3 regions of the Labrenzia sp. PHM005 genome follow, and region 1 is predicted to be linked to each of the others. Evidence: predicted binding sites of a transcription regulator. Region 1 holds the regulator's gene; each other region holds the start of a gene.

The links. Region 1 encodes LexA, which represses DNA repair genes until DNA is damaged. Its sites were predicted from a motif close to TGTTCNNNNTGTGTTCNG; they were not measured.
Positions count from the first base shown of each region.
Region 2: a site for LexA is predicted at 3,516-3,533, ahead of FJ695_RS05765 (helicase-related protein). Genes of this name have one in related genera too.
Region 3: a site for LexA is predicted at 2,762-2,779, ahead of parE (DNA topoisomerase IV subunit B). Genes of this name have one in related genera too.

Region 1 covers NZ_CP041191.1:3,631,298-3,641,756, forward strand. Annotated here, with positions in the region: gene gltX (glutamate--tRNA ligase) at 1-295, opposite strand, end outside; gene FJ695_RS16440 (ComEC/Rec2 family competence protein) at 429-2,861, shown strand; gene lexA (transcriptional repressor LexA) at 2,915-3,631, opposite strand; gene FJ695_RS16450 (helix-turn-helix domain-containing protein) at 3,962-4,507, opposite strand; gene FJ695_RS16455 (hypothetical protein) at 4,982-6,838, shown strand; gene FJ695_RS16460 (AAA family ATPase) at 6,838-7,599, shown strand; gene FJ695_RS16465 (aldehyde dehydrogenase (NADP(+))) at 7,906-9,411, opposite strand; gene FJ695_RS16470 (NIPSNAP family protein) at 9,423-9,953, opposite strand; gene FJ695_RS16475 (TRAP transporter large permease) at 9,950-10,459, opposite strand, start outside.
Region 2 covers NZ_CP041191.1:1,280,414-1,290,872, forward strand. Annotated here, with positions in the region: gene FJ695_RS05760 (RNA-binding S4 domain-containing protein) at 1-209, opposite strand, end outside; gene FJ695_RS05765 (helicase-related protein) at 254-3,334, opposite strand; gene pyc (pyruvate carboxylase) at 4,157-7,597, shown strand; gene FJ695_RS05775 (GNAT family N-acetyltransferase) at 7,611-8,120, opposite strand; gene FJ695_RS05780 (glutamine amidotransferase) at 8,169-8,924, opposite strand; gene FJ695_RS05785 (TerB family tellurite resistance protein) at 9,008-9,481, opposite strand; gene FJ695_RS05790 (imelysin family protein) at 9,792-10,459, shown strand, end outside.
Region 3 covers NZ_CP041191.1:3,908,340-3,918,798, forward strand. Annotated here, with positions in the region: gene FJ695_RS17705 (DEAD/DEAH box helicase) at 1-146, opposite strand, end outside; gene parE (DNA topoisomerase IV subunit B) at 594-2,669, opposite strand; gene FJ695_RS17715 (tetratricopeptide repeat protein) at 3,271-4,128, shown strand; gene xth (exodeoxyribonuclease III) at 4,985-5,767, opposite strand; gene FJ695_RS17725 (iron-sulfur cluster assembly accessory protein) at 5,897-6,238, opposite strand; gene FJ695_RS17730 (deoxyguanosinetriphosphate triphosphohydrolase) at 6,370-7,608, shown strand; gene argS (arginine--tRNA ligase) at 7,707-9,476, shown strand; gene FJ695_RS17740 (SPOR domain-containing protein) at 9,550-10,459, shown strand, end outside.

The sequences.
Region 1 (10,459 bases):
GGTAGGCCATGCCATTTGCCAGCATCTGATCGACAACTTCTTTGTGGCGTTCGACACGGGAAAACTGCGAGATTGGCTCGCCGTCCCAATCCAGGCCAAGCCAGGAGAGGCCATCCATCAATGCATCAACCGCTTCCTGGGTTGAACGGGCTTGGTCTGTGTCCTCAATCCGCAGCAGCATTTTGCCGCCGTGATGTTTGGCAAAAAGCCAGTTGAACAGCGCAGTGCGGGCGCCGCCGATATGAAGAAACCCGGTCGGAGATGGGGCGAAACGCGTGACGATATCTTGTGCCATGGTGCTTTTTGAAAGTCTCTGTCAGAATGAGGCGGTCCAACCGCCTGACGAATAGTGGCGCGGTCTTAACACAGGCGCGCCCAAGGCAAAATAGGCTTTGCCATGATTGGCAGGTCCGGCGAAGGGAGCAGGGGTGGCGCGTGAAGATGGCACCGGCTTCAACTATTACGGCGAGCGAGGCGCCGGCGCTAAATCCACTGACCCAAGTGTAATAGATACTGTTTCCGGCAACAGGGCATCACAGGACCGGGGATCGCCCTGGGGTGCCTTTCTAAGGTCGCGCAATTTGCAAAAGCGTGACCGCAAAAACCAACAGGCGAAAACCCGTTGGCTGCCGGCGCCGGACGAGTTGGAGCGCTTGGTGCAAAACCAGGGGCTGCTGTGGACCGGGTTTGCCTTTGCAGGCGGGATACTGATTTACAGTTTGCTGCCGGACGAACCAAGCTGGGTGGTTTTGGCGGTACTTTGTGTTGTGATTTGCTTCCCTGCTACTGTCCGCAACCGCCGCTCCGGTTTCTCAAAAATCGGCTTACTATTGTTGTCCGCTTTTACGGGGCTTTGTGCGGCAACATTTCGGACGGCGGCCATTGAGACGCCCAGACTTCTTGAACCGATGACCGTGGCGCTGCGCGGAGAAGTTCTGGAGCTTCAGCACAGGCAATCCGGCAAGCGGCTTCTTCTAAAAGCGTCGGCGGTCAACGGACGGATCGTTAAACCCGGAGTGTTTGTAGAACGGGTCCGGTTGCGGGTCCCTGTGAATACAGAAGTTTCTCCGGGCGACTGGGTGCAGCTTCGCGCGCGGTTGTTTCCGCCAATGGGGCCGGTCGTTCCGGGCGGATATGATTTTTCCTTCCGCGCCTATTTTCAAAAAATAGGCGCGACCGGGTTTTCATATGGCCCTCCAAAAAAAATCAGCGGACAACCTCCGACGCTCATACGGCAGGTTGAACGGCACATCGATCATCTGCGCAAATATCTTGCGCAGCGGATTTCAGCTGTCTTGCCGGACGGTCCGGAAAAGTCGCTTTCCGTTGCGCTTCTCGTCGGAGATCGGAGCGGTATCGACGAAAAAACAGAGGAAAGCCTCAGAGCTGCCGGATTGGCGCACATACTGGCGATTTCCGGGCTGCACATGGCTCTTTTTGCTGGCGGTGCTTACGCGGTGTCACTCGGGGTCTTGGCTCTCCTTCCCGGGTTTGCATTGCGTTGGCCGTTGCACAAAGTCGCGGCGCTGTTGGCGCTCGGCGCTGCGGTTTTTTATTTGCTGCTCTCTGGGGCGTCGGTGGCAACCCAGCGGTCTTTCATCATGATCGCCCTGGTTTTTCTGGGCATATTGACCGGGCGGCGCGGATTGACCTTGCGGACGGCTGCTTTGGCTGGGCTGTTTCTTTTGTTGTTGGCACCAGAAAGGCTGTTTTATCCCGGGTTTCAAATGTCGTTCGCGGCCGTGATTGCTTTGATCGCGGTTTACGACCTTTGGCGGCGCCAACAAAAGGAAGCTGGTTTTTCCTCAAAGCCTCGGTCTCTTCCGGCCCGGCTGGGTGTGAGCATCGCCAAATGGGCTGCTGGGCTGTTCGTCACTGCTCTGGTTGCTGGAGCTGCGACCGGGATAATCGGGGCTTACCATTTCTCCCGGGTCGCGCCTTATGGGATCGTCGGGAATATGCTGGGTATGCCGGTGTTTTCTCTGGTTGTTATGCCCATGGGGGTTCTGGCGCTTGTCTTGATGCCCTTTGGCCTCAGTGCTGTGCCGCTGAAGGTGATGAGCGCTGGTCTGGGGATGTTGATTGATGTCGCAACTTTTACCGAAAACCTTGCCCCGGACGCGGGCCGGATCGGAACGTTAGGGGCAGCGCCTGCTGCTCTGTTGATGGCTGCGCTCTTTGTCTGTTTGCTCGCGCCTGGCCGAATTCGAAGCTTCAGTCTGGTTCCCTTGGGGGCCGCCATAACACTTATGACATTGTCGCGCGCGCCCGATATTCAAATCGCGGCGGCAGGGCCGCAACTCGCTGCTCGCGATAGGCAAGGAGATCTGCGCCTCTCCCATGTCCGCAAGTCCTTTGCCGCTGAAATCTGGCTTGAGGGGGAGGGTGAAGGATTGGGGGCGATTAAGTCGCGCAAGATGAGTTCGGTTCAGCGCCGATGTGATCCTGACGGATGTGTGGTGCTCGCATATCCGCCTAATGACAAAAGTTACTCGGATCCGATACCGCTCAAAATCGGTGTGTCAAAAACGGTGCAGGCTCTTTTCGAAGATTGCCAAAAGGCAGATATTATCGCGACCGATAAAATCGTGCCTGGGTTCTGCCAATCGAGCGTGATTTTGGATCAAGTTATTCGGGAAAAAAGAGGGGCTGTTTCGATTTGGCTGGAACCGTCCGATGGGTCTGCGAGCGGCTGGTCCGGAAAGACGGCATTAGAGCGGGCCACCAATCAAAGAGACGCAATACCCGGCATCAAACGTGTGGTTTATGCTCTTCCCCGATTACCGCGGCCCTGGAACCGGCCAGGCACAATAACCCGCGCTAGTTTGAGGTCAAAAGCCAAATCCTCCGCAAAGCCATAGACCTTGCGGAGAAGATTAATTCCAAAACCTGTTGAGCTGAAAAAGGACCCGCCTCAGTATTGCCGAAACAGCGCCACGAGACGGCCCTGAACACGCACACGACCCGGTCCGAAAATCCGAGTTTCATAGGCCGGATTGGCCGCTTCCAGTGCGATCGATGCGCCTTTTTTGCGCAGCCGCTTCAAAGTGGCTTCTTCATCATCAACCAGCGCCACGACAATGTCGCCGCTGTCAGCACTGTCGATTCGCCGGATTAAAACCGTATCGCCGTCCAAGATGCCTGCGTCGATCATGGAATCGCCGCGCACTTCAAGCGCATAATGTTCGCCTTTGCCAAGAAGCTCCGGCGGGACGCTGATGGAGTGGCTGTGGGTCTGGATCGCCTCGATTGGAACACCGGCGGCAATCCGGCCCATAACCGGGATTTCCGTTGCCGCACTTGCAACCGCTGCAGGCGCTGCGACTGGCGCGGGTGCTGGTTTTCCAAGCGACCCTTCGATAACTTCGGGAGAAAAACTGCCGCGCGGCCGCGGGCTGCCGAGGCCCGGCGCGATCGAATCGGGCAGGCGGACAACTTCCATCGCTCTCGCCCGGTTCGGCAGACGGCGGATAAAACCGCGTTCTTCCAAAGCTGTGATGAGCCGGTGAATACCGGACTTGGACCTCAGATCGAGCGCGTCTTTCATTTCATCGAAAGACGGCGGCACCCCAGTTTCCTTCAGTCTTTCATGGATGAACATGAGCAGTTCATACTGCTTGCGCGTCAGCATATCAGCTTCCCCTGATCTTGAGGATCAATTGGTACAAATCAAGAACACCCTACCTGTTCTCATTGTGTTCTGCAAGGGTAAACGTTCTCTTACTGTTCTAATTGTAGCTGTCAGAATTAAACGGCACTGGAAGCGGTTTATCTGGCCGTAAATAAATGGCAGAAGAGTTCAAAGAGCGTATTGTTTTCAAAAGGTTGGGTGATCATCGATTGCAGACCGTAGGGTCCGCAATATCAGTCAGTGCAAATAAAACGTGGAACGTATTGAAAACAAATGGAGAATTTACTTCGATGTTAGACGCTTCCGGTCCTGGAGTGTTCGACTGCGGACCTATTGCGGACCCTGTTTGTTTCGGTGTTTGATCGCCCGTGCAAAGTACGGGAGGTCGTATCGGTCGACATTTCGGATATATTCTTTGAACTCTTCGTTGGTCATGCGCCCGCTATCCACCAACGCCTTTTTCTCTCGTTCGATGAATTCAGCAAATATCAACATCGCCAGTCCTATGGATTCACCTTCTGCCTGAATTTCCTTCGCTTCCATGAAAGCAAGTTCTTCGGGGGCGTGCTGTTCCAGAAGCTCGATGAGGATCCGTTCGCCAGTTAGCTTCATGGTTATTATCCGGAAATCATCGATGGCAGTTTCAATCAATTCGGACTGTTGTCGCTGTAATGCCTCTCCAAAGAGAAAGTAATCTATCTTTTCTCCAGTTCCGGCACAGGCCTGCAACAGAAACTCAAGCGGAATCGAGTTTCTTGCTTTCCAGGATGAAACAGTCTTGTTCGATACCTCAAAATATTCAGATACGGCCAAATCTGTTTTGAGGTTGAGAGCATTTTTTACTCTATCAATGACTTGCGTCGCGTTGATCTTCAATTCTTATCTTCTCACTGGAAATCTGCATAAGGCAGAAAAAATATTGACATCTGCGAATCGCAGTCATTTAATCTGCGCATTGCGGATTCTTGGATTTAGTAGCATGAAACGCGAAAACCTAAAAACCACGAACATTCTTCTTCGAAACGTTCGTGCAGGCTTTGTTTTACAAGGGACATCGTTGAATGCATGGTGCAGCGCAAACGGAATTGTACGGCGAACTGCCGAACAGTCTCTGACTGGCCAGAACAAGAGTAACAATGCGATTGCGCTTGCTGCTCGGATTAGACTTGCCGCTGGTCTGATAGCCCCGGATGATACCCAATGTGGCTGAACGTTCGAGAATTTGCAGAACGTTCTGGAATATCAACACGCAAGGCGCGGCAAGCTCTCCAGCGTGCACATGCCGGAAAACCTTGGCGGAATCAGAACCTTGAAGTGAGGTTGGTTCAGGGAACCGGGGGACGGTCTGGTGTGTCATATGAAGTTAGCGCATTCAGCTTGCCGCGCTCTCTTCAGGACCAAAGTATTGAGCCTGCAAGGCTTGAGGACAAACCTGCGGGTCTTGCCAAGCATTCAAGTCCATCTGAATTTAGCCGCAAGGTCACATGGTTTCGGCGGACATTTGAGGAATTGCTGGAGACAGAACCGAGATCGGCTGAGCGCGGTCGGGTAATAGCGCAACTTCAAGGACATACAGTCATCGATTGGTCTGGGACCCCTATCGTTCTGAAACGGCGAACAATCTATACTTGGATTAAGCTCTATGAAGCTGTGGGACCAGTCGGCCTAAAACGCACAAAACGCTCTGACCGTGGCAAGTCACGTTGTTTTGTCTCCCGCGAATGGGATCGGGCGGCGTTGGCGCGGATAGATGATGCGACCAAAGCCGAAATTGCTGACGGTTTGCGCCAGCAGGTGAGGGGGCTGATCAAGGGCGGCGCGACTGGAAAGACTGTCGCTGTTCTGGCCAGCGAGTATTTGAAGACGGTGACGGTCGCCAACGGTATCCGTCTAGAGACGCCCGCGGAATTGGACCGGATATGCAAGGTGCCGCGGGCATTGATCCGCTCAGAACAGCATTTAAAGAAAGTCTATCGCCACAAGAAGGATCGCAAGGCGAGTGATGATGATCGGCCGCGCGTGAAGCGAGTGATCACGGGGATGCAGCCAATGGACTGCGTCGTAATGGACGTCCATCACGTCAACGTCCTGCTCAAACGCGAGAACGGCACGACCGGTACACCAAAGCTGCTCGGGTTCATGGATATTGCGACCCGCCGTGTCTGGTGTGAACTGGTCTTCCTTGAGACAAAAGGCGGGGTACGCAATGCCGATGTGATCGAGGCCTTTGTCGCCATGGCACAGCATTCCGCCTTCGGTTTGCCCAAGACGCTTTATTGCGACAATGGCAAGGAATACCTTTTTGCCGACTTTCTCGACGATGCGATGCAATTGCTGGTGCCAATCGTTGGGAAGCCAGGAAAATCAAGGGTCATCCGGGCGCTGCCCTATAATGCCTCCGCCAAACCGATCGAAGCCTGGTTTGGTCATTTTGAGCAGCAATTCCTGAAGACCTGCCCGGGGTACATTGGTGATGACCGAATGAACCCCAAGCGTCCGGCACTTGGAAGGCTGGCAGCACCCTTCAACGGCGATTTTATTGCCTTTAAAAGGGTCTTGAATGGGCTTTTAAGGGCCTATGAAGTCATGCCGCAATCGGGCGCGCTTAAGGGATTGTCACCCAGGCAGAGTTTTGAGGCGCACGTTCGGCAAGGCTGGGCGGCCACGGTCATTGACCCGGATCGGCTGAATACCGTCTTCACCAAACCGGAAACCCGCAAAGTCAGGCAACACGGTATCTCGGTCGGCGGCCGGAGGTGGAGTTGCGACGAACTAGACGTCTGGTTCCATGACACGATCACAGTCCATATCCCGCAGTATCACGGCTATAACACTCTGCGGCTCACCAAACAGGACGGGTCCTTCCTGGGGATAGCTCATCCGGAGGAAGAATTTGCCTTTTTCGATCCGCGCGGCGCGAGACGCTCAGCCGAACGAAACACGCGCCGGAACAAGGCGCTTCGAGAAGCAGATCGGTCAACTCCCGACATCGATATTGGAGCGGAGTTGGTCAAGCTCGCGCAACATGCCCCTGAAGTGGTTCCAAATGTGCCGAGAGGCACACTTACCGTTACGCAAGAGCTGGAACATCAACGGGTTCTTCGTCCGGAACATGGCGACCCTTGTTCTGAGAGCGAAGACGAACGCGATCGTCGTGAGATCGCCGCAGGGCGGGATGTCTTCATCCGCAAAATCGGGAGGACTTGATGAGCGAGGCATTGAAAGAGGAGGAGGCTGGTGCTTTTCGCTTTGTTGATATCTCGGCGAGCCGGGAAATCAGAAAAGCCATGGATATTGCCAAGGAAATCTCGAAATATCCGGTGCTCATCAGTTCCAAGCCGGGCATGGGCAAATCCACAGCCTTGCGGCACCATGCTCGGAAACTAAACGCCTATTATTGTGAGGTTGGGCATGCAGATAAGACAGTCAAAGGCATGCTGAAGATGATCATTGAGGCGACTGGCTTCGGTACATCCTATCGATTTGTGAAGGACCTCAGCGATACAGCTCTAGCGCGCCTTTATGAGGGATATAGCTCCAGACGTATCCTGATTGTTGATGAGGTGCAAAATTTGGATCTATCGGCGTTTCGTGAACTCTTACGCATTCATGAAGAGGCCGATTGCGCACTGGTGTTGAGCGGCAACGACAAGCGCCTTGCCAGAACTCGGATTCACGATTCTGCTTTGGACCAGATCGTCAGCCGCTTGGGATTTCGCATCGAACTGGGTGTGCCACTGGAAGAAGACTGCCGGGATATCGCTGTGGACTATAATGTGGAGGGCGCAGAGGCTTATCAGGCACTTGCTCGCTTTGGCGGTCAGACGTCAGTACGGGATCTGGTGCGGCTTCTGGTCTTTGCTGAAAAGCTGAAGAGCCAATCCAGCGGCATCAATCTGCACCATCTCAAGGCTGCATTCCTGACCATCTATGGTAGCAAACGGGATCTGAAAATATTGGTCGGATAGGGGCAAATTTGCCCAAACCGGGCATGTCTCGAACTGACTCCATATTGGACGGTTCACTTTGCGCATGCCGAAATGATCGCGGCTGCAAATCCGACGTCCTTTCGAAATCCAGCGAATTCAGAGGAAGGGCGGGATGCAGCCCTTCGCTGCGGTTCGATCAAATGACCGGATTAGGGTCAGTGAGCCGACCGTCGGATTTTTGCCGCTAGGGTCTTCAGAGCGGACGTTTTGATATTATGCCGACGTTATGAAAATAGCCTATTTCTGTGTTGCAAGAATTCTCCTGTTTTTGGTGAATTTGGATCCTCATAACAAGAAATCTGGAATACCTTGCCAACAGACTGCGCGCTGCCAGCGCCGGATCGCCAGCGTTCCCACCGCGGTTTGACCAAAGTTGCTCGATGCGGGCCATGGTCCCCCATGGACCATCGCATCAGACACGGCAACACCGGTCGGAAAGCCATTTGCAAGAATGCGACCCGCTTTACGCTCAAGGATCGGGAGAAGCGCGCATGCGAGGCTGCCGTCGGAAGGTTCAAAATGCAGGGTCGCGGTGAGCTGACCGTCAAGGCGTGCAGCAGTCTCAATCATACGCTCTTGCTTTGAGACAGAAACAATGATTGCCATCGGCCCAAAAACCTCTTCACGAAGGCTCTCGTCCGCCAGCCAAGTGTCGAGATCACAACTTAGGACCATTGCAGCGAAGCTTCGTTTTGAGGATGGGCCAACAAAGACCGTTTCGACACCAGGACGGCTTGCGGCGCTGCCGGATTTCTCAGAGAAGCTGTCTGCGATACCCGTGGTCAACATTGGTTGTTGTGTCACGCTTTTAAGCGCACTGGCCGCTGCGTCCACAAATGACGTTAGGAATTGCTCTGGCACGAAGACAACGGATGGGCTCGTGCAGAACTGTCCGGCACCAAGCGTCATCGAAGCAACCCATTCTTGAGCAATCTGGTCCGTTCGATCGGCAAGCGCGCCCGATAGAACAAATACGGGGTTCAAAGATCCCAATTCGCCAAAGAACGGGATTGGTTCATGTCGAGCCATGCAAAGATCAAGGAGTGCCCTGCCAGCCGATGTCGATCCGGTGAAACCAACTGCCCGAATGATCGGGTGGCGCACAAGGTCAACACCGGTAACCCGTCCCGGACCTTGTAACAGAGCAAAGCAACCTTCTGGCAGACCTTCGGCCCGAAGCGCTGCGAGAACCGCCTCTGCAACAATCTCCGAGGTTCCAGGATGTGCTTCGTGGCCCTTGACGATCACGGGACATCCAGCTGCCAACGCGGATGCGGTATCTCCGCCCGCCACCGAAAAGGCGAGCGGAAAATTGGAAGCTCCGAATACCGCCACGGGACCAATGGGGCGCATCTCTAATTTCAGCGCAGGACGAGGTGGGACGGCACTTGGGTCACCTTGGTCGATCCGTGTTTCCAAATGACGGCCGCTGCGGATAAATTCTGCAAACATGCGCAACTGTCCACAGGTTCTCGCCCGTTCGCCTTCAAGGCGTGCCTGGGGCAAAGCAGTTTCCCGATGGGCAATCGCCGTGATTTGTTCGCCGCGTGCATCGATCTCATCGGCAATGCGCTCAAGAAGGGCAGCCCGATCAGCACCGCTTGTTGAATATAAGATCTCAGACGCTGCTTCTGCTGCGCTGGCAGCTTCATGAACCTGGTCTGCTGTCGCAACAAAGACATCATGCCCTTGTCCTTGCCACGGTGCGGACAAGAAGGATTCATCCGATCTCACCCATTCTCCGTTGATCAAGTGACGACCTGTCATCATGTGTTTTTTGTCTTTTGGCATGCTTATCAGTCTCATAGAGGAGAGAATGCGCATGGGCGCATCAATTCGAGCGATGGCATCGCAGCCGAAGGAAAGATTGACAACGTGCTGCCCACATCCTCCCCCGCCACAACAGTTCCCGCGAACAGCGCACCATCCAGCGGCACAGTGCTTAGCGCTGCCCAGTCATTGCGAAGATGTGCACCGCTATGTGCCTCATGTGGTTTGGTGGCGTTCTTGAGAACCGATTGGGTATGATCCGAGATCGTGTCAGGTACAATCAGCTGCGTTGCTTGCCGCTGTATGAGTGCCATGCCTCTTGGTAAGAAGCCTTGGGTCCATTCCGTATCCGCCATGAATTGCGCGCGTTTTTCAGTGCGTTCTTCAAGACTTGAATAAACCCACATATGCCGCAGGCGGTTCAAAACCCCGACTTCGGATAACCAATAGCCAGCCAGTGGAAGATGCCGTGTGATTAACGGCAAGCCTTCGGGGGCAAAGATATCTAGGTAACGCAGAGCATCACCCGGCGCGAAATCATAGGTTCTAAGTTCAAGTATCATCGCATCAACCATGTTGGAAGGAGAAGAGAAAGGACCGGAAGGTAGGTGATCGCCATCAAGCAGAGTGCCATGGCAAGTATGAAGACCATTAAGGGCCGGATCATCGCGCCCACAGAGCATCCTGCTACAGCAGCTGCGGCAAAAAGATTCACACCAAAAGGCGGGGTGATCATTCCCAGTGCAAGATTAACGACCATGATCGTGCCGAAATGAACGTTATCAACACCGAGACGCGAAGCGGCATCCGTCAGTATTGGGCCCAGAACGATGACGGACGCAGAGGTTTCAAGGAACATCCCAGTTACAAACAGGAATCCATTTGCCGCTGCGAGGAAACTTGCGGGTGTGGTGAAATTTTCTGAAATCCAGGTGGCAGCGGCATCCGGTACACCCTCGCGCTTTAGAAGGTAGGAGAGAAGTGAGGCCATCGCGATGATCAGCAATATCACCGTTGAGGAAACGACGGCTCCTTCAAAGCAGTGGCGCAGCCGTTGCAAAGTGAGTTT
Region 2 (10,459 bases), 2.4 Mb from region 1:
GGGCCACGCCGGGTGCCAAGGGCAACGACTTTCAAAACAAGCACCCGCCGATCAAGGACAATGGTTAGGACATCGTCCGCCTTGACGGTCTTGCTTGCCGAAGAAATCTTGTCCTTGTTGACCCGGACATGTCCACCGGCTGCCAGTTTTTGCGCCAAAGACCGGGATTTCGTGACCCTGGCGTACCAGAGCCACTTGTCGACGCGCAGGCTGCCCTGAGATTGTGGAGCAGCTTTTGGATCTGACCCCGGAATTACTTCTTGTCCTTGCCGTCCATATTCTCCTTCAGCGCCATCAGAGCGGCGAAAGGTGAATTTGGATCGATTGGCTTGTCTTTTTGCGGCTTGTCACGGCGATTGCCGCCCTCGAAGGACTTTTGGCCACCTCGGCCCTTGTGCTGACCACCTTTGCCGGGTTTGCCGTGTCGCCGCTCACCGGACGCGCCTTTCGGCCCTTGGTGTTTGCGGTTGTCTCCCCGGCGCTGATCCTGTCGGCCGCGCGGACGGCGGTCGTGACGGCCCGGGCGCCAGATCTCAATGGTAACCGTTTCCATTTCCGGTTCGCCGGATGGAGCGGCCTCTTCGGATGCAGAAGGTTCTGCCGTCTCTGTGTCAGCTGTTTCTGAACCTGCGTCCGCTGCGTCAGCGGTTGCTCCCGGTGTTTCAGTTGCCGCAGGCGCTTCGGCGCTGCTGTCTTCAGCAGCCTTATCTTCCAGCACCCCAGAAGCTTCCGTTTCCGTTGCAGGGGCGGCGGTTTCGGCTGCTTCGCTTTCTGCAGGGGAGGCGGTTGCGGACGTTACTTCTGGTGTCGCCGCGCTGTCTGCAGGTGTGGTTTCCGTGTCCGGTTTCACAACGACGGGACGCTGAACCTCTTTGGTTTCGAGCCGGTAGCCGAGGGATTTCAGAACAGCCGAGAAATCCTCGCCGGCGCAACCGAGCAGGGACGTCATGGCAACTGTGACCGTAAAGCCGCCGCCCGTTTCGATTGCACCTTCTGGTGGTGCGACCTCTGCGTCGAGCGGTTTCCAGGCAATCAGTGGCCGGATCAGATCCGCCAGACGTTCCAGAATATCGACCCGGACAGCCCGCGGGCCGCAGACCCGAAAGCCAACGACTTTGTAAAGCGCCTGGTTGATCTCGGGATTAACCGGGATAGAGGTGCGGCCGGAAGCGGACAGCTGCGGCAGTTCTTCCATGCCGTTCATGTCCAGAGACCCGTGCTTCAAAGCCCAGAGTTGGGCGAGCAGCTGGCTAGGAGCCGGTTTCAAGAGTGCAGGAACAAAGATCGTGTAAGCGCCGAAGCGGATGCCGTGTTTACGCAAAGATGCGCGCATATCCTGATCGAGCTGGCGGATTTCGTCGGCAGCATCTTGCCGTTCCAAAATGCCAAGACCTTCGACGATCCGGAATGCGATGCCGCGGGCCAGACCCTCGAGGCCTTCCCCGGTCTTTAAATCTGCAAGCGGTTTGAGCAGTGTTTCGATCTGCGCTTTGACCCAGAGGTCCAAACGGTTTTGCACGGTGTCGCGGGCCGGTCCGGTCAAGTGCTCGTCGGCGAGCAGCAGAACGGTTGGTGCCAACACATCGTCACTGGCTGACAATTTGGCCACCGGTTCTCCGCGCCAGCGGATGGCACCTTCTGAAGTCAGGACAAAATCACTGTTTTCAGATTTGCCAAGCTTGTCTGCACGGGACTCGATTTCCGTGGTCAGGGCTTTTTGTGCGGCAGCACGAACCGTCTTTTCGTCCGGGCCTTCGGCCGCCGCATCAGGGGCAAACCGGAAGCCAAGCAGATTTCCGATGTGCTGACCTTCGACGAGCACATCCCCACTCGATGTAATTTCCGCTTCCAGCATTGCGTTCTCTCTCAAACGTCGCATCAATACACTTGTCCGCCGATCCACGAACCGCTGAGTCAGCCGGTCGTGAAGGGCGTCAGATAGTTTATCTTCTATGCCTCGGGTCACGCCCTGCCAATGGGCCGGATCGGCCAACCAGTCCGGGCGGTTCGCGACATACGTCCAGGTCCGGATATGAGCGATCCGGTTCGCGAGTGTGTCGATATCACCATCTGTGCGGTCTGCGAAGGCCAATTGACGGGCGAACCAATCATCTTCAATCGCATTTTCGCGTATCAGGTGGGTGTAGATCGTGGCCAAAAGGTCCCCGTGGTTGGCCGGTGCAATCTTGCGGTAATCCGGCACCTGACACACATCCCATAGCAATTCGACCGCTTTTGCCCCCCTTGCCATGTCATTTATTGCGCTGTCGCGCAACAAATGTTCAAGGGCGGTGATGTCGTCACCGGTTGGCGCCCGCGCCAAACCGTCCTCTTTCGGGGGTAAATCAAGGCTTCGGCGCAGATTGGCTGAGGACGAAAAATCCAACGAACTGTTGCGCCATTGCAGCACTTTTAGGCTGGCGAAGTGATGGCTTTCGATCTGTTCGATCAAATCATCGTCCAAAGGATCGACTCGGCCTGTTACGCCAAAGGTGCCGTCTTTGGTGTGACGGCCGGCGCGGCCGGCGATCTGGCCCATCTCCGATGGAGTTAGCTGACGATACTGATAGCCGTCATATTTGCGGTTGCCGGCAAAGGCGATGTGGTGGACATCCAGGTTCAATCCCATGCCAATGGCGTCGGTGGCGACCAGGTGATCGACATCACCGTTCTGGAAGAGTTCCACCTGGGCATTACGGGTGCGTGGGCTTAGCGAGCCAAGCACCACCGCGGCGCCGCCACGCTGGCGCCGGAGCAGCTCGGCAATCGAATAAACCTCATCCGACGAAAAAGCGACGATAGCCGACCGGGCTGGCAGGCGGGAGACCTTTTTGGATCCCGCATAAGACAGGATCGACATGCGCGGACGGGTGATGACATTGAGGCCCGGGAGGAGTTTTTCCAACAGCGGCCGGGCAGTCGCCGATCCCAAAAGCAGGGTTTCAGAACGGCCACGCAAATTCAGGATCCGGTCGGTGAAGACGTGGCCGCGGTCGAGATTTCCGGCCAGTTGGACTTCATCGATAGCCACGAACTCGGTGTTGAGATCGAGTGGCATGGCTTCGACCGTCGACACCCAAAAGCGGGGCTTCTTCGGAATGATCTTCTCTTCGCCGGTAATCAGCGCGACAGACTCAGTTCCGGAACGTTCGGCAATGCGTCCATAGACTTCCCGCGCCAGCAATCGGAGAGGCAGGCCAATCAAGCCGGACGGCTGGGCCAGCATGCGCTCGATTGCCAGGTGGGTTTTCCCGGTGTTGGTGGGCCCTAGGACGGCGGTAACCGTGCGGGATCGAGCGCTAGGGGGTAACGGCAGAGTATGGGGGCGGAGCATGGAGCTGGTGCGATCAGAATTCTTCATAATTCGGCAGGCCTGGATTGGCCGCCGTGTCTCTCAGGAATAAAACCCAGAACATCATGGCGCGTGTCTACCATAGGCCAGGTGGGCCTGTCCTGCCCTTTTTCGCCGCGCCCATGTTTCCGTAGGTGCAAAAATGAGATTGAAATTTTCTGTGGAGAACGACTCTGGAACAAATCGAAACCGAATCGCGGACTCTTTTGGATTCAGGATTTGTTCCCTACGAAATGTGGATCTGAAACACCCTAGCGCCACGAAATGCTGAATCTGGCCAGTTATTTATGGCAAGTCACCTTGGTTTTCGGTTTAGAGTGCAGAAGTGTGTCAATCATTAATTTCCGGTTTTTTGATTGGGGAGCACAAACTGCAGTCCCATTTACCTAAGTACACAGGCAGAACGAATCGCTGACGAATCGCTGACAGGGTGATGTTTGCGGTTTGTTCCTACTGTATCTTGTATGTATAAGGGCGGAGAGGCCCAAGAGCAGTATTCAAAATTCTCCTCGATTTTAACAATACGAACGCTGTATTTGAGCGTCTGTGTCAGATTGGGCCAGTCATGGTTTTGCGGCAATGCGGTAAAACTGGACGCCAGTTTCGAAAATTTTTTGCCAATTCGCCTCGTCCCTAGGGGTAAAGAATGTCCAGACTTTTCTATGGATTATGGCCTTTTCGGAAAAAATATTTCTCCAAATAAAAAAAGGACAAGCATCCTGCCCCTTTTCAATTTGCTCCGACCAAAGTAGAAACTTGCCGAAATCGACGTAATTTTTGCGGGAAATTAGGGGGAGTGGGCGTTTGGCGATAACAAAAATTCTCGTTGCAAACCGTTCGGAAATCGCAATCCGGGTTTTCCGGGCCGCCAATGAGCTGGGCCTCAAAACCGTCGCGATCTATGCTGAACAGGATAAATTGGCGCTGCATCGGTTCAAAGCCGATGAAGCCTATCAGGTTGGCAAGGGGCTTGGCCCAATTGAAGCCTATCTGTCCATCGACGAGATTATCCGTGTTGCCAAACACGCCGGTGCTGATGCCATCCACCCTGGGTATGGCCTTTTGTCCGAAAGCCCGGAATTTGTTGATGCCTGTGAAGAAGCGGGCATCACCTTTATCGGTCCAAAGTCTGAAACCATGCGCCGTCTCGGCAACAAGGTTGCTGCCCGCAACCTGGCGATTGAAGCCGGTGTTCCGGTTATGCCGGCGACCGATCCGCTGCCGGATGATCTGAACGAGATCAAAAAACAGGCTTTGGAGATCGGGTATCCGGTGATGCTCAAAGCCTCTTGGGGCGGCGGCGGCCGGGGCATGCGCGTGATCCCCGATGAAGCGACGCTGGAAAAGGAAGTTTTAGCGGCCAAACGGGAAGCGAAAGCGGCCTTCGGCAAGGACGAGATTTATCTTGAAAAGCTGGTTCAGCGTGCCCGCCACGTTGAAGTACAGATCCTCGGAGACGGCGAAAACGTCGTCCATCTTTATGAGCGCGACTGCTCCATCCAGCGCCGCCACCAGAAAGTGGTTGAGCGTGCACCCGCGCCCTACCTGGAAGAGGAAAAACGCAAAGAGCTGTGCGAATACGGCCTGAAAATCGGCCGGGCTGTGAACTATCGCGGTGCCGGTACCGTTGAATTCCTGATGGATGCTGATACGGGCGCCATCTACTTCATCGAGGTGAACCCTCGCGTTCAGGTCGAGCATACGGTGACGGAGGAAGTCACCGGCATCGACATTGTTCAGGCGCAGATCCACATCGCGGACGGCGAAAAAATCGGCACGCCAAAAAGCGGTGTCCCGGCTCAAGAAAACATTCGTCTGAACGGTCATGCGCTGCAGTGCCGCATCACCACGGAAGATCCGGAACAGAACTTCATTCCCGATTACGGTCGCATCACCGCCTATCGCGGCGCGACCGGGTTCGGTATTCGTCTCGATGGAGGCACCGCCTATTCCGGCGCTGTGATCACGCGCTTTTACGATCCGCTTCTGGAAAAAGTCACGGCCTGGGCTCCGACGGCGGAAGATGCTCGTAAACGCATGGATCGTGCCTTGCGCGAGTTCCGGATCCGCGGCGTTGCAACCAACCTGGTGTTTTTGGAAAACATCATCGATCACGCCGATTTCCGTGCGCAGAACTACACGACCCGATTCATTGATGACACGCCAGCGCTGTTCGAACAGACGAAACGTCAGGACCGCGCGACCAAGCTTTTGACTTACATCGCAGATGTGTCGGTCAACGGCCACCCGGAAACCAAAGACCGCGTACGTCCGCCGAAGGATGTGGCCGCACCGATCGTTCCGGATTTCGGTGACGACAAGCCGAAAGGCACCCGCGAGCTTTTGGACGAGCTGGGCCCGAAAGGCTTTGCCGACTGGATGAAGGATCAAAAGCGGGCGCTGATCACTGATACCACCATGCGCGACGGTCACCAGTCCCTGCTGGCGACCCGTATGCGGTCTCATGACATCGTCAACATCGCCGAAAGCTACGCCACCGGCCTTCCAAGCCTGTTTTCGCTGGAATGCTGGGGCGGTGCGACCTTTGATGTGTCCATGCGCTTCCTGACGGAAAGCCCCTGGGAACGGCTGCATCAGATCCGTGAAAAAGCACCGAACATCCTGCTTCAGATGCTGCTGCGTGGCTCCAACGGCGTTGGCTACACCAACTACCCGGACAATGTGGTCAAGTACTTCGTCCATCAGGCGGCAGAAAACGGCATTGACCTTTTCCGCGTGTTCGACTGCCTGAACTGGGTGGAAAACATGCGCGTTTCCATGGATGCGGTCCAAGAAACCGGCAAGCTCTGTGAAGGTGTGCTCTGTTATACCGGCGACATGCTGGACAGCGCCCGGCCGAAATATGACCTCAAGTATTATGTCGGCCTTGCCAAAGAGCTGGAAGCTGCTGGCGCTCACATCCTCGGTATCAAGGATATGGCTGGCCTCCTGAAACCTCAGGCGGCCAAGGTTCTGGTCAAGGCATTGAAGGACGAGGTCGGCTTGCCGATCCACTTCCATACGCACGACACCTCCGGCATTGCGGCTTCCACCATTCTGGCGGCAGTGGAAGCCGGGGTTGATGCAGTCGATGCAGCCATGGATGCGCTCTCCGGCCTGACATCTCAGCCGTGCCTTGGCTCCATTGTTGAAGCCTTGCGCGGAACCGATCGGGATACAGGTCTCGATGCCAAGACCATTCGGCAGATTTCCTTCTATTGGGAAGCTGTGCGCACGCAGTACCGGGCCTTTGAAAGTGACCTGCGCTTTGGAGCCTCCGAAGTCTACCTCCATGAAATGCCCGGTGGTCAGTTCACCAACCTGAAGGAACAGGCCCGTTCGCTTGGTCTTGAAACCCGCTGGCATGAAGTGGCGCAGGCTTATGCGGATGCCAACCAGATGTTCGGCGATATCGTCAAGGTGACACCGTCATCCAAGGTGGTGGGCGACATGGCGTTGATGATGGTCAGCCAAGGCCTCACCGTTGCCGATGTTGAAGACCCAGCCAAAGACGTTGCCTTCCCGGACAGTGTTGTGAAGATGCTGCATGGTGATCTTGGTCAATCTCCGGGCGGATGGCCGAAGGCTCTACAGGATAAGGCTTTGAAGGGTGACAAGCCGATCGCGGTTCGCCCGGGCTCTCTGCTCGATGACGCGGATCTGGACGAAGAACGGTCCGATGCGGCGGCAGCCACCGGCCATGACATCGACGACACCGAGCTGGCGTCCTATCTGATGTACCCAAAAGTCTTCACCGACTTCGACAAGGCGCAGCAGCAGTACGGCCCGACGTCTGTTCTTCCGACACCGGTCTATTTCTACGGCCTAGAGCCGGGTGATGAGATCTTTGTCGACCTGGAGCCGGGCAAAACCCTTGTTGTGCGCTGTCAGGCAATTGGTGAGACGGACGAGAAGGGCGAGAAAAAAGTCTTCTTCGAACTCAACGGTCAGCCGCGCAACGTCAAGGTTCCGGACCGCGCCCATGGCGCTGTCGGCGCTGCTGCCATGCGCAAGGCTGAAGACGGCAATGCGTCTCATGTCGGTGCGCCGATGCCGGGCGTGATCTCCACGGTCGCGATTGGCGCCGGTCAGGAGGTAAAGGCCGGCGACGTGCTCGTCTCCATCGAAGCCATGAAGATGGAAACTGCACTTCACGCCGAGCGGGACGGCAAGGTCGCAGAGGTTCTGGTCACTCCCGGTGCGCAGATTGATGCCAAAGATTTGCTTGTGGTGTTTGAGGCTTAAGAGGTGTTGAGGGTCAGGCCATAGCTTCTATGGCCTGACTTAGCTTCTTTTTCATACCAACTTTTTCCAGGTGGATTTCCAAGATCGGATCTTTTCGGCGCTCCTGCCATACAATCTGGTAACCCAGATGCTGGTAGAGGCCGAGGGCCCGAGTGTTTTGAGCAGCTACTTGGATTTCACTTACAGAAAACCCTTTAGCGGCGATTGTGGCTTCGAGTTTTCTTATGAGCGCTGAGCCAATACCCCGGCCTTCAATTTCCGGATCCACCCAAAGATCACTGATGTGATTGTTGTGGTCTTCGCAGGCGGCAAATCCGGCAATTTTCCCGTTGACATCGGCGACCAGGACCGTTTCTCCCATTGTTTTCAGAAATGGTAGGAAGGGATTGTCCTTGCAGATCCGCGCGTAGACATTTTTAGGCACCAGTGGGCCGACACCCTTTTGCCAAGCCCGCAGACCAACATCTGCAAGGCTTTCTATTTCTGACGTGTGGGCTGGGCGGAGAACGAGCGTTTTGGTCAAAGATCTAAACTGGTTCGAGGCTGACTGGAGTATTGAGTGCCAGCAAGCCTACTCCGCAGCTTTCAAGCGGGAGCGTTGGGCGGGGGCTTCGGCGGTGCCAATCCACAGATCCAGGAACCGGTCCAGCCATGTCCGGACCGCTGCGTCGTAGACAAAACGTCCAGCAAAATGATCGCGCCGCTGCTGCGCACCGGGCAGTTCCATGCGTGGAGCGCCCTTGGTGGTCCATTTGACCATCATCTGATGGGTGAGTTCTGGGTGGAACTGGATGCCGTAGGCGGCGGGGCCAACGCGGATAGCCTGGTTCGGGTAGGTCGGGCTGGTTGCCAGAAGCTCGGCTCCGGCCGGGCAATCGAAGCCTTCGCGATGCCACTGATAAACCTTTTGCGGCCAGTCCATCAGGTCTTTGCCAGCATCCGTCGGCTGCAGGGGATAATAGCCGATTTCGACCATCTCCTCCTTGTGGCCGGCGACTTTACCGCCAAGGTGTTTGACCATCATCTGCGCGCCCAGGCAGATGCCGAGAAACGGCGCCTCTTCTTTCAAGGGCACGTTGATCCAGTCAATTTCCTTGTGAACGAAGCCATCCGGATCGTTGGCACTCATCGGGCCGCCAAAAATAACGGCGCCTGCATGATCGCGCATGGTATCGGGCAAGCTATCACCGAAGCGCGGTTTGCGGATGTCGAGCGAAAAGCCCCGTTTTATGAGTTCCTGACCAACACGTCCGGGTGACGAGTGTTCCTGGTGCAGGACGATCAGCACTTTCGGTCGGGGAGTTGCAAAGTCAGACGTAAAATCCATGAGATTCAATATGGGCGAGCGCTCTGAAAAAATCGAGTCCTTTGCAAGTCTGGATTGTAGAAATCCAAATTTCTCGAATTTGACTACGCTTCATCCGGTTCTGGCGCGGTTTTAGCCACCTTGTGGCGCAGCACCATCCGGTCGCGGGAAGAAACGCCGAGAAGCTCGGCTACTCGCCAGATGGTGTTGTCCTCAAATTCGTGGACATGGCCGTCGGCGTAGACGATCTCCCACATCATTTCGATGATGGCGAGGCGTTCGTCTTCATTGGTGGTGCGTTTCAAAACGGATGTGAAGCCATAAAGATCGACAGCTTCTTCATCGCGCTGTTTGGCAGCTGCAATCAGTTCGCTGGTGTCTTCATCACTCAACTCGTAATGGGCTTTCAGAATCTGCCGGAGTTTTTCGCTCTCGCTGTCTTCGATCACGCCATCGATATCGACCAGGTGAAACAGGAGTGCTGCGGCCGCGAGACGTTTGTCGTCATCGGCAAAGGTCTTTTTGCCACTGTCTCCGAATGTGATTTCCCGGACAAAGCTCTTCAGCGCGTTCAACATGCGTAGTTTTCCTAATCAGCCAATCTGCAGTAATTGCCTAATGTTGCGACCAGATCCAATCCCTCTTTAGCATCAAAGAGTTGGCAGCGCATTAAAGCACTTTCAAGGTATGTGAAAAGTTGTTTTTTTGAGTCATGTTTTTTGAATCGTTCTAAAGTATTGATTTTTTTAGACTTTATAACTTGACTTTTTGTCTCATGAAATGTTTCACCAAGTCGGACGGCGCGTCGAGCGCTGTAAGACCTCATAATTTTGCAAGTAGTCAGTATCGACCGGCTGACCGCATTGCCTTGGTTTTAGGAACGACCCTATGAAATCCATCAAGCTCGCTCTTTTGGCAGCAACAACCCTTTTGGCAACTCCGGCTATGGCCGCAGCTCCCGCCGATGTTCTTTCCACGTATGGCGACATTGCGCATGCCAAGTTTGCCGACTCTCTGGCAACGGCAAAATCTTTGAAAGCAGCAGTCGACAAGCTGATTGCCGAGCCGAGCGAAGCCAACCTAGAAGCGGCCCGCGCTGCTTGGGTTGCAGCACGTAATCCTTATCAGCAGACCGAAGCCTACCGTTTTGGCAATGCGATCGTCGACGATTGGGAAGGTAAAGTGAACGCCTGGCCGCTGGATGAAGGCCTGATCGACTATGTCGACGTTTCTTATGGCGATGAATCAGAAGAAAACGATTATTATGCTGCCAATGTGATTGCCAATCCGACCCTGAAAGTTGGCGGCGAAACCATTGATGCCAGCAACATCACTGCATCGCTTCTGTCTGAAAAACTGCAGGAAGCCGGCGAAGTGGAAGCCAATGTGGCCACTGGTTACCACGCGATTGAATTCATGCTGTGGGGGCAGGACCTGAACGGCACGGACAAAGGCGCTGGCAGCCGTCCGGCAACCGATTTTGACACTGCCAACTGTACTGGCGGCAACTGCGAGCGCCGGGCTCAGTATCTGGCCGCTGCAACAAACCTGCTGAT
Region 3 (10,459 bases), 280 kb from region 1:
GTTCCCGTCTGGGCGATGCCAAGAACGTCCCTGCGTTCAAGAACTTGCGGGATCGCACCTGCTTGAATGGCTGTTGGATCTTTATAACCTGCCGCATCAACTGCAGCGAGGACCTTCTCGCTCAGACCGAGAGTATTAAATGACATGGAGCACTTTGCCCGAATGTTGTGATGTAAAGGCCGCAGCTCATCTCGAGCCACCCTACGCCGATGTGCGCACACACTACATTTGTTCGCTTCCAAGTCAATGCATTGGCGAGGTTAAATGTTAGAAATGTTCAGTATTTCTGCGCGTGTTTTGCCATCTCAGTTAATAGGCTTTCTTAATTTGCCTTAAAATGCGGCTTCCACGATCAGTGAAAGTACTCAAATGACTTAATATTAGCGTATTCACTAATTTCAAAACCCAAAGCGTGTGGAGGTCCGGCTAGTGTAAATGGCGTTTGATTGAAATCGGTTTCCGCATTTTGAAATCACAGATTTTAGCGCTAAGCGTGATGCTTCCGTTTCCCAGAAAACGGGACACGCTCTCAACAGTCAAGGGAGTAGCGGTCTTGTATGGGCCCATTTGTCGGTTGGTTTATTAGAACCTTCCTAAATGTCCAAATCGTCCGCAAATTCGGCATTGTCCTGAATAAAGCGGAAGCGGGCTTCTGGTTTGTTGCCCATGAGCCGTTCGACCGTGTCATTGGTATCAGCAATTGCGGTTTCATCGACGCTGACTTTCAAAAGCGAACGTTTGGACGGATCCATCGTCGTTTCTTTGAGCTGCGCCGGCAGCATTTCGCCCAGACCCTTGAAGCGGCCGATCTCAACCTTAGACTTGCCTTTGAAGGCCTTTGCCAGAAGCTCATCTTTATGCATGTCATCGCGGGCATACAGAGTTTTTCCACCTTGGCTCAGGCGGTAAAGTGGCGGAACGGCGAGGTATAGATGGCCGCCGCGGATCAGCTCGGGCATTTCACGATAGAAGAAGGTGATAAGGAGCGAGGCGATGTGGGCACCATCGACGTCCGCATCGGTCATGATGACGATTTTTTCGTAACGAAGATCCGGTTCTGCATATGCGGATCGTGTGCCGCAGCCGAGGGCCTGGATCAGATCCGCTAGCTGCTGATTGGCGGCGAGTTTGTCGCGGCCAGCGTTGGCAACGTTCAATATCTTCCCGCGCAAGGGAAGGACCGCTTGATTGGACCGGTTTCGCGCCTGTTTGGCAGATCCGCCCGCCGAATCGCCCTCCACGATGAAGAGCTCGGTGCCTTCGGATTGGTTGGTGGAACAATCGGCCAGTTTTCCCGGAAGGCGCAGCTTGCGGACAGCCGATTTACGCGCAACATCTTTTTCCTGACGGCGGCGCAGACGTTCCTCAGCCCGGTCGATCACCCATTCCAATAGCTTGTTGGCTTGGTTGGGGGAGGCGGTGAGCCAGTGATCGAAAGCATCGCGGACTGCCGTTTCAGCGATCCGGGTCGCTTCGTTGGTCGCGAGTTTGTCTTTGGTTTGGCCGACAAACTCAGGCTCGCGGATGAAGACCGACAACATGCCGCCAGCGGACGTCATGACATCATCGCCTGTGATGATGGACGCCTTCTTGTTGTTGACCAACTCACCATAGGCTTTGAGGCCGCGCAGCAGCGCATAGCGGAAACCGGCTTCATGGGTTCCGCCTTCCGGTGTGGTGACGGTATTACAATAAGAGCTGATGAACCCGTCGCCGGCAAACCAGCTGACGGCCCATTCGACAGACCCGTGTTTTCCGGTTTTGTTGGTACGTCCGGCAAAAACCTCGTCAACGACGCGGCGTTCCTTGCCAAGCCGTTCTGCCAAAAAGTCCTTTAGACCGCCGGGGAAGTGAAAGACGGCTTCGGCCGGGGTTTCGTCTTTTTCGGAAATGAGTTCAGGTGCGCAGTGCCAGCGGATTTCAACACCGCCGAACAAATACGCCTTGGACCGGGCCATTTTCAAAAGGCGGGCAGGCAGGAATTTTGCACCTTTGCCGAAAATTGTTTCATCCGGCTTGAAGCGGACCATAGTGCCGCGACGGTTCTGGGTATCGCCCACAAGCTCCAAAGGACCTTGCGGATGGCCGCGCCGGAAAACTTGGCGGTAGAGTTTGCGGCTACGGGCGACTTCGACAACCAGCTCTTCGGAGAGCGCATTGACCACTGACACGCCGACGCCGTGCAAGCCGCCGGAGGTCTCATACACCTTACTGTCGAATTTACCACCCGCGTGCAGGGTCGTCATAATGACTTCCAACGCGGACTTGTCTTTAAACTTTGGGTGCGGATCGACTGGGATGCCGCGGCCGTTGTCAGTAATGTTCAGATACCCATCAGCGCCCAAGGCGACATCAATCCAGGTCGCGTGGCCTGCAACGGCCTCATCCATCGAGTTGTCGATGACCTCGGCAAAGAGGTGGTGCAGCGCCTTTTCGTCGGTTCCGCCGATATACATGCCCGGCCGCCGCCGTACGGGCTCCAGGCCTTCCAGAACTTCAATGTCGGCGGCCGAATAGTCGCCGCTGTCGGCAACAGCTTCTGGCTTCTTGCGGGCCGAGGCGATGTCGGTCACGGGCGCGGGCGGGGCCACGTCTGCCGGTGCGGTGTTTTCTTCCACCGGAGTGGAGATGGCCGCGTTGCCTGCAAAAAGATCGTCTTTTCCGCTCATTGCGTATCGCCTGATGGGTTTCTTGGTTCTGGTTACTGGGGCTATATGCCGTATTTCAAGGCCGGTCCTACACCGAATCACATTCAAGTTTGAAGTACAAACGAAGAACAGCCAAGGATTTTGGCGAAAAGCCCCCGTTTTCCCCAACGTTGACTGTTTTTTCGGCCAATGCGGGCCTTTTGCCGGGACAGAAACTGATCGTCAACCAGGTTGTGTTTTGATCACCGCGTGCTGGGGGAGGGACGATTGTGCTCATTTGGCAACAGTTGCCAGCAAAGTGCCGCCGTGCCTTCGCGGAACCACTTGATGCCAATGTTCGGCCATGTTTGCGGTACACCAGTTGCGGTTAGACGGAAGCAAACATTGTTTCCGGCGTTGGGACTTGTGGGTCTTCAAGGTCTTAGACCGGTTTGAGCTGATCGGTGCCAAAAGCCCAACTTAGGCCAGAATGATTGGCCATATATGAGTGAAGCAGGATGCGCGTTCAAAAAAGAACCAGTCCCGGCTTCTAAACCTCAAGCGGGTGCTTGGGATAGATTGTAAATGGGACAGAAACGCCCGTTACGGCAGGGGCCGTCCGGCGGAGAATAGTGTAAACGGGATGTACAATAAGAAGACAAAACGTCAGCACTTGACCAAGGCCGGTGTCCTGATAGGCGCTGCGGCGCTGATGTTGGCTGCTGTGCCGGTCCAAGCCTTCGATGGCAAGCCTGCTGCACCCGGTCCGATTAATCCATCGACACTGTCTCCCAATGAGGCTTTGCGGGCAGGTGCACGCCAGTATTATTCCGGCGATAAGACAGCTGCGATATCTTCTCTGCAATACGCTGCGGAGAATGGACAGGCGATGGCAGCTTGGAAGCTCGGCGACATGTATGCAAAGGGCGATGGCGTTCAAGAGGACGACTACAAGGCGTATCAATATTACAGCCAGATCGTCCGCGCCCACGGTGATGACGGACCGGAATCCCCGGATGCGCCCTTTGTCTCCAGCGCATTTGTGGCGCTTGGCACCTACTATCTGAACGGAATTGAGGGGGCCGTCCCGAAAGATATCGGTCAAGCCCGGCGGATTTTCACCCACGCAGCGTCTTATTTCGGTGATGCAGCTGCCCAGTATCATCTCGGCCGCATCTATCAGGAGAGCAATCGGCGGATGGCTGTGCGCTGGTACAATCTGGCTGCTCTGAAAGGCCATGTCGGAGCTCAGGCCCGGCTGGGCGAAACATTGTTCTCGCTTGGCTCATCGGACAAGAAAAAGGCGCGCGGCCTGATGTGGCTGACCGTGGCCCGTGAACAGGCCAGTGGCCATGATGCCAATTGGATCAATGATCTGCACGAACAGTTTTTTGCAGTTTCTCCCGAACCTGTCAGGGAGAAGGCGCGTTCCATGGCCGACACTTGGATTGAGCGCAATCGGCCGGACACACTGACCGCCCAACAAGTGCCGACGCAGTAGTTTTCTGATTTTTTGGGATTTAGTTCGGAAGCCCGAATTGGTGTGCGGTGTATTCCGCACATCATACCAGCGGCAATTTCCTCAAAACACTGGCTCGCTCATCAACGGATCAGGCGAGGCCTGTTGAATGAGCTTTTGTTCCAGTGGCGTCAACAACGCTTGCGGGCAGGGGGACTGGCTCATTTGCCAGGATGTGTTGTTGAGTACCATGGAGCAGGTCGCAATCCGGGTGCTCGTCCCACTTCCCAAACATATTGAATCGCCAATGCTGTAGTCTTGGCCTTTGTAGCGGCAAGTGCAGGGAACGTCTGGATTGGTCGCCTGCTGGGCGTGGGCGGTAGACATCAGCAAGAGCATAGCACCAAGAGCGGCCGCGAGTGATATTGCAAAAGCATCAGAGATGGGGTGGAGCCGCACGCGGCGCCAGTAGAAATGCCCGCGGATCGCCGGTGCGGGCGGAAGGCGTTTGTCCGTTATCCCATTCCCTAAAGGGTAGCATGAGCACAGCGTTCCGCAAAAGGTATATATTTGCGCCTATTTTCAATTTCGTTTGAGGATAGGCCGTGCGGACGAGATGGAGATGTATTTCGCCGGGGTCTGCTGAGTTCAAGACCAAGAAAATTTGACGCAGGTGATGCTGGTGCATCATCAAGGTGGATTTTCGCAGAGGTTTGAGCGCTGCAGGACCGACCCTTCGGGTATGACAAAGGGCGTTAATCTAGCGCAGACAATCCCTTGACCGTATCACCGATACCTTCTGCAGGTCTTTCCACTCTATCTTTCGCCCTTTGTCACACGAAATGCGTCTCCAATTCGTCCACACGGCCTAGCGCTGCGTTGAAACGTAGGCGCCGGTCTATGCCGCCAACTGGACCCAAACAGGCACGTGGTCAGAGGGTTTTTCCCACCCGCGGACATGTTTGTCGATGCCGCAGCCGAGCAGTTTGTCGGTAGCTTGGGCGGACATCAAAATATGATCAATGCGGATGCCGTTGTTCTTTTGCCAGGCTCCAGCCTGATAATCCCAAAAGGTGTAAGTGGCTGGTTCTGCGGTACAAGCACGCACGGCTTCGGTCATGCCAAGATGGGTGAGTGCCCGGAATTTTTGGCGGCTTTCGGGCTGATAAAGCGCATCCTCTGTCCAGTTTTCCGGGTTTCTGGCGTCAATTGGATCCGGGATGACGTTGTAATCACCGAGCAATAGAAATGGTGTCTCTTCCGCCAGACGCTTTTCGGCATGCACCAGAAGGCGATCCATCCAGCCCAGTTTATAGGGAAACTTCTCCGTCCCCAGCGGATTGCCGTTCGGAAGATAAAGACAGCCGAATCGGACAACCCCTTCACCGAGGGTGACACTCGCCTCGATATAACGGGCTTGTTCGTCCTCATCATTGCCGGGCAGGCGGCGTTGAACATCCTCTAGAGGTGTTTTGGAAAGAATGGCGACGCCATTAAATCCTTTCTGGCCGTGGGTTTCGACGTTGTAGCCAAGGTCTTCAAACGGCTGACGTGGAAAGTTCTCGTCGACTGATTTGATTTCCTGAAGACAGGCAACGTCTGGCGATGATTCTTTCAGCCATTCCTGGACAGTTTCCAGACGGGCTTTAACCCCATTGATGTTCCAGGTGGCGATTTTCATGAGCAGTCCCCGTGCATTGCTGAGCCGCATCATAGGCAATTGCGTTCACTTGTCGCCAGTGAACTGAAACTATGCCCAGGGGTTTTTGGGTTTGTGCTCAGTGCGTCCGGCAGAAAGGACCGCAAAAAGTCAAATTGTAAAACTGGTTCCGCAACCGCAGCCAGCAACGGCGTGCGGATTGTTGATTTGAAAGGCCTGGCCCATCAGGTCATCTACAAAATCTATCTCCGCACCGCCCATATATTGCAGAGAAATGGAATCGATCAGAACAGTTGCGCCGGGGTTCTCGATCACCAGATCATCATCTTCGCGGGAATTGACCACATCGTACTTGTATTGAAGACCCGAACAGCCACCGCCTTCTACGCTTACCCGCAGCATGCTACCGGGCGCTTCGCCGGATAAAATCTTGGCAATACGCTTGGCAGCGCTTTCGCTGACTGTTACTCGATTTTCAAGCATTTCGGTCATGGTCTACTGACTCGCTGGGACAGCCCCTTTAAAGGGTGCGGCAAATTGGACTTAACCGGATAGTTAAGATCTCAAGGCACAAGCGTCAATGTGTGGAGCTGGAAACGGCACTCTCAACAGGGGACGGGGCGGTGAACGACAATTGGAAGCAGATCCAGGCCGATATTGGGTATGGAGCGCAAACACTCGCCAAATTTGCCCAGAATCCGACCAAAAGCCGTGGCCGGCTTTTCCCTGAACCGGAAAGCCCGACTCGAACCCCGTTTCAGCGGGACCGGGACAGGATCATCCATTCTTCCGCTTTCCGGCGTCTGAAACATAAGACCCAGGTGTTTGTCTATCACGAGGGCGATCATTTCAGAACACGGCTGACACACACGATTGAGGTTTCTCAGATCGCCCGCTCACTGGCCAGGGCTTTGAGGCTTGATGAGGACCTGGCTGAATGCTTGGCTCTTGCCCATGATCTCGGGCACACGCCTTTTGGCCATGAGGGCGAGGACGTCATGCACGAATGTATGGCGCCCTATGGCGGATTTGATCACAACGCTCAATCGCTGCGTGTCGTGAGCCATCTGGAACACCGTTATGCCGACTTCGATGGCTTGAACCTAGCCTGGGAAACCCTGGAGGGCCTTGTCAAACACAATGGACCTCTCGTGGATGGCAGCGGAGCGCCGCTTGGCAAGTTCAAGGACAGCGAGCTGCCATTTGCGATCCGCGAATACCAAAAACAGCAGGATCTGATGCTGGACACCTGGCCGAGTGCAGAAGCGCAGGCTGCGGCCATTGCCGATGACATTGCCTATGACGCCCATGATCTGGACGATGGGCTTCGGGCCGGGCTGTTTGCCATCGATGATATGCGTGACGTGCCGTTCCTGGCCGAAATCCTGGCTGAGGTCGATCACAAATATCCGGGTCTTGAAGAAACCCGCCGTATTCATGAGATTGTCCGGCGATCGATCACCCGGATGGTTGAGGATGTGATCCAGGAGGGGTTCCGCAACCTTGCTGAGGTTGCGCCGGAAAGCGTTGAGGATATCCGCAATGCCGGCAAGTGCCTGGTGGGTTTTTCATCGTCCATGACACCGGCGGAGCGGGATGTGAAAAAATTCCTGTTTGCCCGGGTGTACCGGCATGAAGATGTTTTGGCCGTTCGCCGGCTGGTGGCGCGTGTGGTGCGGGAGCTGTTTGCAAAGTTCTTGGCTGAGCCGGATTTAATGCCAAGCCCGTGGGATGCGGGGCTTGCAGACCTGGATGAAGAGGACCGGGCAAGGCGGGTATGCGACTATATTGCCGGCATGACGGACCGGTATGCGATAGAAGAACACCGCAGATTGTTTGACGACACACCGGATTTGGGGTAGGCGCAGGGGCAAATTTTGGATCCCTGCCGCGCCAAAGCCCAATTCTTCGGTGCGTGCGGGGCCTTTGTGTTTGAAGAAACAAACCTGACCGGTGCCTAATGAACATCTTTGCCGAGTTCACGAAACGCGTGAAAAAGTGTCTGGAAGCTCTTGATCTAAAAGGACCGGATGGTTCTTCGCCCGATTTATCGCGCGTTGTGGTCGAGGCGCCGCGCGACCCGGCTCACGGCGACTTTGCAACCAATGCTGCGATGGTTCTGGCCAAGCCGCTCGGGATGAAACCACGGGATTTGGCCGAAAAACTGGTCGCAGAACTTGCCAAAGATCCGGAGATTACAGAAACGACCGTGGCTGGCCCCGGATTTATCAATCTTCGTGTGACGCAAAGCGTTTGGCAGAAGATTCTGGGCAGTGTTTTGGCCGACGGTCTTGGGTTCGGCGGCACCAAGTGCGCAAACCCGGCCAAGGTCAACGTTGAATATGTCTCGGCCAATCCAACCGGTCCCATGCATGTCGGCCACATCCGCGGCGCGGTGGTGGGCGATGCGCTCGCCAATTTGCTGGCTTTTGCCGGCAATGACGTTGCCAAAGAATATTACATCAACGATGCCGGGTCGCAGATTGATACGCTCGCCCGCAGCGCCTTCTTGCGCTACCGAGAGGCGCTTGGCGAAGACATCGGAGAAATTCCGTCAGGTCTTTATCCTGGCGATTACTTGGTCCCGGTCGGAACTGCGTTAAAAGACGAGTTCGGTTCCGAGTTGCTCAGCCAAGAGGAAAGCGAGTGGCTGCCGAAGGTCAAAGAACGGGCGATTGCCGCCATGTTAGACCTGATCCGCTCTGATTTGGCCGCCCTAGGCGTTGAACACGAGGTTTTCTTTTCGGAAAAATCGCTGCATGAGCGGGCAAATGGTGCGGCTTCGAAAATCGATCAGATGCTGGATGGTTTGCGCAGCAAGGATCTGGTCTACGAAGGCACATTGCCACCACCGAAGGGCCAGGTGCCAGACGATTGGGAAGACCGGGAGCAAACCCTATTCCGCGCTGCCGATTTTGGGGATGACACGGATCGGGCTTTGAAAAAGTCCGATGGGTCCTACACCTATTTTGCAGCCGATGTTGCGTATTTCGAAGACAAGTTTCGCCGCGGGTTCCAAGAAGCAATTTACGTTCTGGGCGCCGACCATGGGGGCTATGCCAAACGCCTTCAGGCCGTTGGGCAGGCGGTCTCGGGTGGCGACACCGAAGTAATTGTCCGTTTTTGCCAGCTTGTGAAGCTGATGCGGGATGGCGCGCCGGTCAAAATGTCGAAGCGTTCCGGCGACTTCATTACACTGCGGGAAGTGGTTGACGAAGTTGGCCCGGATCCTGTCCGCTTCATGATGCTGTTCCGCAAGAACGACGCACCGCTTGATTTCGACTTCAAGAAGGTGACTGAGCAGTCGAAAGACAACCCGGTCTTTTATGTCCAATACGGACACGCGCGTTGCTGCTCTGTTATGCGGCAGGCAGCAGAAGAGGTTGCCGGGCAAGATTTCTCAGATTCTGTTCTAGCCAATGCCGACTATTCCTTGCTCGATGACAGCGGTGAATTGGAGCTGATCGGCAAGATGGCCGAATGGCCGAAAGTTGTCGAAGCAGCAGCCGATACACATGAACCGCATCGAATCGCGTTTTACCTGCATGAGCTGGCAAGTTGTCTGCATGGGCACTGGAATAGAGGCAAGGAATTGCCGCATTTACGCTTTATTGATTCTAGTAACACGAAATTAACGCTAGCGCGTGTTGCTTTGGTTCGTGCAGTATCCTTGGTACTTGCGTCAGGCTTGGCGATTCTCGGTGTGCAAGCACCCGAAGAAATGCGCTGATGTGCCTATAGACGGCAACCGGCTGTATACTGTTTGAATACGTTGCGTAACAAAACCGATTCTTAGAGCGCTCATGTCAGAAGACGACGACAAAAAGCGGCCAGACCCGATAAACGTTTCCGGACAGCCCGGAAACGAACGGCCATCTGGTGAAGATCCGCTGATCGAATTGGCGCGCATCGTCCACAACAACAAGCAAGTGGGGGCGCCGGTGAGCAGCGGCCGGGTTGGGAACACAGACTATTTTGCAGGCCTGGATGATTTTGCCAGCGATCCACAGTCAGACGTCAGCGATGCGCACCAGCGCACCGAACCGGAATTTGGCAGCCCAAGAGAAGCTCTCAGCGCAGTAGAACCGCAGGAGGTTCCTGGCCAGCGGTCGGAGCCGGAATTCGGTGGCCAACAAAATGCAGCAAGCAGTCCGTCATGGCCCGACGTTCCAAGGCTGGATACGATTGAAAATACTGCGGCTCAAGCAATTGCCAGGCCCGCTGTTAATGCATTTGGCGGCCAGCCTACCTCTGCAAACGAGCCACAGGCATTCGCACCTGAATTCGAGAATGCAGGCGTGACTAATTTGGCGCCGTCGGTTGCAATTGACCTGGAACAGAATCTGACCGCTGAGCTGGAAGACGAACTGAAAGGCGCATTGCGCCATACAGATGACCAACCTGCCGATACTGATATCGCACCAGCTCCGCCGGTGACCCAGCCAGTTGGACAGTTTCACATCAGTGGGCTTCAAACGCCGGTGGCCGGGTACAACCAATCCATCAGTGCCAACAACGATGCACGTTTCGAGCAGCCTCAGACGCATACGGACAGTGGCGATCGGTATGCGGACTTTGGTCGCCCGAGGCCTGTCGACCCGGAGCCTCAAGTCACTTCGGATTTTGATCCAGCTCCGGATCTTGCTCCCAGCGAGCCTGAGGCGGCCCCTGCGCAAAGCCGTCCGGCCATCAATGAAGATGATCTCTTTGCGG